DNA from 2 places in the Undibacterium sp. CY21W genome. Region 2 is predicted to be linked to the other one. Evidence: predicted binding sites of a transcription regulator. Region 2 holds the regulator's gene; the other holds the start of a gene.
The links. The regulator FliA, encoded in region 2, starts transcription of late flagellar genes. The targets are predictions, from matches to a motif close to CTAAAGTTTNNNNNNNNNNNGCCGNTA.
Positions count from the first base shown of each region.

Region 1: H8K29_RS16065 (flagellin) is a predicted target of FliA. The motif match lies at 1,472-1,498, and genes of this name have one in related genera.

Region 1 covers NZ_JACOGE010000007.1:159,500-162,926, forward strand. The annotation lists gene H8K29_RS16065 (flagellin) at 1-1,381, opposite strand, end outside; gene H8K29_RS16070 (glycosyltransferase family 41 protein) at 1,728-3,427, shown strand, end outside.
Region 2 covers NZ_JACOGE010000007.1:20,856-24,282, reverse strand. The annotation lists gene H8K29_RS15385 (flagella synthesis protein FlgN) at 1-60, shown strand, start outside; gene motD (flagellar motor protein MotD) at 122-901, opposite strand; gene H8K29_RS15375 (flagellar motor protein) at 904-1,650, opposite strand; gene H8K29_RS15370 (RNA polymerase sigma factor FliA) at 1,632-2,363, opposite strand; gene H8K29_RS15365 (antiactivator of flagellar biosynthesis FleN protein) at 2,371-3,216, opposite strand; gene flhF (flagellar biosynthesis protein FlhF) at 3,209-3,427, opposite strand, start outside.

The sequences.
Region 1 (3,427 bases), 140 kb from region 2:
AAGCAAAATCGGAGTCTTGAATACGGCTACGTGCTGATGCCAAGTTTTCTTGTGATGTTTGCAAGCTGTTGACAGCAGAAGTGAAGCGGTTTTGTATCGCACCCAAAGAAGCGCGTGAACTATTGACCGATGCAATCGCCGAATCGATGGTTGCCAGAGCTGACTGTGCCCCTGCCGCCGTACTCAGATTCAGAGAGGATACACCTGCACCGACTGTGACTGCTGCTGAAGTGAAGCCACCTGTCAAGTTTGCAGCTGTCAAACCTGTACCTGTACCATTTGCCAGAGTAATACCAGCAGAGCTTGTGGAAGACAGGGAAAGTGTTGATGTAGCAATGTCTGTCGCACCAGTTGCAGATACGGTGATACCTGTATTGGCTGCAGCTGCTGCTGCATTAGTACTTGCTGTAACTGTGATATTACGTCCATCAGCAGCTGCCAGGGCAACAGCACCAGTTGTTGTATCAAATGTAGCTGATACGCCAGTTTGTGAGCTGATCGCATTAACAGCAGCAGCAACTTGTGCGCCACGTTGAGCGCCGGAAGTCGAGGCGCTCAATGCACCCAGATTGACACCGTTAATTGTGATGTCACCAGAAGCGATTGCAGTTGCGCTTGTTGATGCTGTACCGGCAACTGTTGTAGAACCAACTGTTGCTGTCACACCAGTTTGACCACTGATTGCGTTAATCGCTGCAGCTTTAGCAATACCACTACCAGTTGCATTAGAGAAGGATACGCCATCACTAGCAGATGCGCCGACTTGGTAGCCGTTGATCGACAAGTCACCGGATGCCAGAGCTGTCGTTGTTACAGCACCTGCACCTGCTACAGTTGCTTTGTAGCTGGATGTGGAGCCAACACCGAGAGACGATGATTTTGCACTGGCAATTGCTGAAATGCTGATCTGATCGTTTGAGCTGCCGTTTGCACCAACCTGGAATGTTTGGTTTGCAAAGCTACCGTCAAGCAGATTCACACCGTTAAAGTTAGAAGAGCTTGCAACACGGTTGATTTCAGAGATCAACTGGCTGGCTTCGTTATTCAGGGATGCGCGGTCTGATGCACTGTTAGAACCGTTGGCTGCCTGAACTGCCAGATCACGAATACGTTGTAAGTTGGAACCGATTTGTTGCAGATCGCCCTCAGCTGTCTGAGCCAGAGAGATACCGTCATTCGCATTACGTGCAGCTTGGTTTTGACCATTCAGCTGCGAAGTCATACGTTGAGAAATTGCGAGACCAGCGGAGTCATCTTTTGCGCTGTTAATACGCAGACCGGATGACAGACGTTGCATGGATGTTTGCAGAGAGCCTTGAGATGTAGTCAGGCTGCGTTGTGCATTCATGGATGCAATATTGGTATTGATATATGAAGCCATTTTGATACTCCTTACCTAAGTTATTAAATTCGGCGTTAAAACCTCAAACTTCGGTCTGTCTGTTGACTGTTGCACCGCCGTTGTAAAGGGTTACGGACGGGAATCAAAAACTTTTAGCTAGTTTCCGCAAATAAATACTATTTTTTTTGCTTAAGTTTTTCGCGATATTCCGCTCAACGACAGCTTTTAAAATTTCTTGAGGGCTTAATTTAAATATCTTTCACCCCTTTATTCGGGCTTAAACATTTATTTTTTCCCTTTAAAATGAATTTCGATGATCATAATGTCCTCGGGAATTATTTTTTGGTCATGTTTTTGGTCTTTGCCACCTTAAAGAGAATAGATAATGAGTAAAGTCGGCTTGCACCCCGGAAATGCATTTAAAGAAGCAAAGGCTTTGTATAAGGCTAATCAGGCAGAAAAAGCGAAAGCACTCTGTCTCCGGATTGTTCAGCAATATCCTTTGCATCAGGACGCCAATTACTTTCTCGCCAAATTAGCTTTTGAAGGCGGCTTGAATGAGGAATCGCTACTTTTTTTACAAAAAGCGTTTTCAGGTGCGCAGCAATTCAACGCAGATAAGCATGCTTATTATCAGGTTCTTAATCGTTATATACAGAGTCGTTCATTTGAACAGCTTGAAGTTGCCAGTCTGTGGCTGACCGGATTTAATCCTAAAGATGGTATTGCCTGGGATTACCTTGGCATCAGCCGCCTGGAACAGGGGAAATATCCCGAAGCCTACGAAGCGCTTCAACACGCCGTGGCGCTATTGCCAAACAATCCTCATGTGCTGGCGAATATTGGTAACGCGCTGATATCTTTGGAGCGCTGTGCCGAGGCAGCTACTTATTTGCGGAAAGCGGTCTCAATTGATCCGGCGATGGTAGTGGCACAGAATAATCTTGGCAATGCCTTGCGCATGATAGGGCAGACGCAGGCTGCCGTAGATACTTTGCAGATTGCGGTACGTCTTAATCCCAGTCTTGCTTATGTTCACAATAATTTAGGTCTGGCATATCGTGAGAATAATCAATACAGCGAGGGCATCAAGTGTTTTTATACTGCATTAGAATTGCAGCCCGATCTGATTCAGGTGTATCCGAACCTGATCGATGCCCTGAGACAGAATGGCGAAGTGCAGCGTGCGATTGAATGCGGTAATGAAGCGATGGACCGTTGTGCGAATATCCCGGAATTCTGGGGGGGCTACGGCGATGCCCTACGCGAGGCTAATCATCTCGATCCTGCGATTGAGGCCTATATGCGGGCGCTGTCATTTAAAAAAGACTCGCAGTCTTCGTTTAATCGAAAAATATTCAGCAATTTATTGTTTTGCCTGAATTACCACCCTGACTTACCCGCAGAAGCCATTTTCGGCGCGTATCAGGATTTCGATCAGCGTTTTGGTTTGCCAAATAAAGTCTTCTGGCGTCCTTTTGATAACGTACGCGATCCAAATAAGCGTTTGAAGGTCGGGTATGTCGCGCAGGCGTTTTATAACCAGGTCTGTAAATATTTTCTGCTGCCTTTGCTGGAAAAGCACGATAAGAGTCAGGTCGAGGTTTATGCGTATGCGAATCCGCCGTTTGAAGATGAAACAACGGAATATTATAAAAAGTCGGTTGATCACTGGATCTACACCCGCGAAATGACCGATGCAGAACTGGCAGAACGTATCCGCGCAGATGGTATTGATGTGTTGATTGATGTTGCTGGACACACAAACAGTAACCGCCTGGGTGTCTTTGCGCGCAAACCTGCGCCGGTCTCCCTGCACTGGCTGGAATACGGCTACACCACGGGTTTGACCGCAATTGATTATTACCTGACCGACAAAGCCACTGTCACCGATAACTGCGCCCACCTGTTTTCTGAAAAAGTCTGGTGTCTGGATGGCCCAGCGTATACCTATCGTCCGGATGTACGTAAAGCTGAGCTGGTGCCACCGCCTGTGCTGGAAACGGGCGTGATTACTTTTGGCAGCCTGTCACGCTCAGTCCGTATCAATCATAAGGTTGTGAAGGTCTGGTCAGCGATACTGGA
Region 2 (3,427 bases):
GGACCAAATGGGCAGTCGTCGATCAGAACAACTCCCGCCAAAGGACTTATTGTCCGCTGATCGTTCGCAAGTACATAAAAAAAGCCCCGATTGTTCGGGGCTTTTTTTATTGCGATCTTTGTCAGGGAGTAATTGGCGCTTGAGTCGCAACAGGAATATCCACTACCGGCTCAGGTAATACCGACAAGATAGTGACACTCACCCGGCGATTACGCGATCTTCCTTCAGGCGTATCATTTGAATCCACCGGTAATTTTGCTCCTTGCCCAACAGCAGTCACCCTGAAATCATCAACACCATTTTCCGTTAAAAGACGCGCTACCGTACTTGCCCGAACCGCTGATAATTCCCAATTCGAGGGAAAAACCGGATTTTTGATTGGCACATTATCCGTATGTCCTTCGACCTGAATTGCATGATTGTCTAATTTTAATACAGAAGCAATCGCGGTCAGTGCCTGTACGGAGTCTGCGTTTAACTTAGCTTCGCCAGGTGGAAACAACAAACTTGCATTGATTTCTATCGTCACACCCCTGGCAGTTTGCGTCACTCTGACTTTACCTTCCTTGACCAAGGGCTCCAGGGCAGCAAGTACATCTTTTGCTAATCCTGTCATTACCTCCCGCTCTTTACGAATGTTTTCAGTTGATTTCCGCTTCACTATTGGCAGCGGATCTAACTTCACCACCTGTGGAGTTACTCCGGCAGCAACAGGAGAGGTAGGGTCGTTACTAAATGCGCCAGTCAGGGAGCTGGACAACACGCGATACTTTCCCTCATTCAGCGAAGAGATCGCATACATAACAACAAAAAAAGCAAACAATAAGGTAATGAAATCAGCGTAAGAGACCATCCATCGTTCGTGGTTTTCTGGCTCTTCGTGATACTTTTTTCTTGCCATGTTTAAACCTGACTACTGTGGTTATCAACCCGCTCTTCCACGATACGAGGACTATCTCCAACAGCAATGCTATAAAAAATATCGGACAACATCTCGCGTCGGGTAATTTCTCTGCCGATTATTTCTTTTAACTTATTGCTGACGGGCAGAAAAAATAAATTAGCTAGGCCAACACCATAAATCGTCGCCACGAATGCCACGGCAATACCGCCACCGAGTTTCGCGGGGTCAGTCAGATTTTCCATGACGTGAATCAGCCCCAGTACCGCTCCTAAGATTCCAATGGTCGGAGAATAGCCACCAGCGGCCTCCCAAATTTTGGCGGCCTGACGTTGCTCAATTTCATACAATGAAATATCAACATCCAGAATGTCTTTCAGACGCGCAGGGTCAACGCCGTCAATAACTAGCCGCAATCCCTTACTGATAAAGGCGTCATCAGAAGCATCCATATAACGCTCAAGACTTAAAAATCCCTCGCGCCGTGCAACCGCACTCCAGATCAATGCATCCTGAATATTTTTACGGCTATTGTCTTGCGGCTCAGAAATGACCCATTTCAACATACGCAAACCACGTCGGAAAGTACTCATACGACTCTGCAGAAGTACCGCCCCCAGCGTGCCAATCGCAACAATCACAAATGCCGCTGGTTGCACTAATGAAGAAAGACGCCCGCCCTCCATTAACTGACCGGAACTGATGCCGACAACGACCAGAATAAATCCTACTAAGCTAGCCCAGTCCACGCTTTCTCCCTTAAATGCGCACGCATACGTGCAACCGCCTGGCTATGCAACTGAGAAACGCGGGACTCAGAAACGCCCATGACCGCGCCGATTTCTTTCAGATTTAACTCCTGTTCGTAATACAGGCCCATTAACAATTTTTCGCGTTCGGGCAAACTGTCGATCGCACCGATTACGGCATCACGAAAATCGTCATTCAACAGATCCTGCAAAGGATCACCGGAACTATCGGAAGAATAATGATCGAGGAAGTGCTCTTTTGTTTCTGCGTCATGGAAATCTTCGTAATACACCAACTGATGTCCGCCGCTATCCCCCAAAAGTCCCTGATACTCTCCAAGGGATAACTTAAGCGACTTGGCCACTTCTGTTTCTGTCGGCGGCCGCCCCAGTTTTTGCTGCATCTGGTTCATCGCATTTTCGATTTTCCGCATATTTTGCCGAACCCCACGCGGCAACCAGTCGGTGTTGCGTAGCTCATCGAGCATCGCACCACGAATCCGCTGGACGGCGTAGGTTTCGAATTGTGCACCATGCGTGTCTTCGTAACGACTGATCGCATCAAGCAGACCAATCATTCCAGCTTGCACCAGATCATCCACCTCAACACTGGGAGGCAAGCGCGCCTTTAATTGGTAAGCCAGTCGCTTAACCAAAGGCGCATGCTCCCTGAGGAGAAAATTTTTATCTGATTTTCCGCTGGCCGTGTACATATTCAAATTAGATTCCGAGAGCGATGCCCTGTTGTCCGGATACACTGTCCAGACACAATGCAGATCGCGCACTGACAGCAAGCCGCTCTGCCAGTTGAAAAAAAGCCATGGAAGAGCGCGCTTTTGGAAAAGCGTCGATCACTGACCGCCCCTGATGAGCAGCTCTTCTGACGAATTCATCATCCGGCACATAACCAATGAAATTTAAGGGTACCGCAAGATATCGTTGAGACGCCTGAGCCATATTCGTATAAATCAACATTGCTTCTTTCTCAGATACACCGGACACCAAAATACTAAAAGAGCGTCGCCCCAGACGAGCACTCATACGCTTAATCAGTCCATACGCAGATTTGATTGCTGACGGATCTGAAGAAACCTGAATCACCACTTCACTATCATCCAGAGATGCCAGTGGAAACGCATCGCACGCGTCAATATCACAATCAACCACGACCATATCGGCACGATGTACTGCCAGATCAAATACTCTCGACAATCGTCTCGAATGCTCGGCGGACAAGCTGGATGACACAGTCCTCTGACGCGATAACATCGATACTGACAAGCCAGACGCAACCATTTTTACTGCCTCGTGCATTGTACGCTGTTGTTGCGCTACATCCAACAAGGTGCGCTCTATGCTCGCATTGAACCACGCGCCTACACTATCGGAAGACGAACGCGCATCAACCATCAAAATTTGCTGCCCCTGCCGCGCTACCGATACGCCTAGATTTACCAGCATTTCGCTTTTTTCATTGTCTTTCAACGCTGATAAAAAAGTAAATACACGCGGCTTTGGTCCAGCCAGCATGCGACGCAGTCCCTCTGCCTGATCAACATTAGCCAAGAGACACCTCCCGCGCAGCCGCTTGTCCACCAGTTGCAGCAGATCCGACACCAGCCATCAGCAAAGGCAGCTCTTCATCCAGATAACGGAACGGCGCCGTTTCACGTTTTAACTTAAAGGCGCGATCAATCAGGTACTGCTTGTTTGCCACATGCAAGTCTTCCGGTACCCGTTGCCCATTCGCAATGTAATACAGACTTAACTTTTGGCG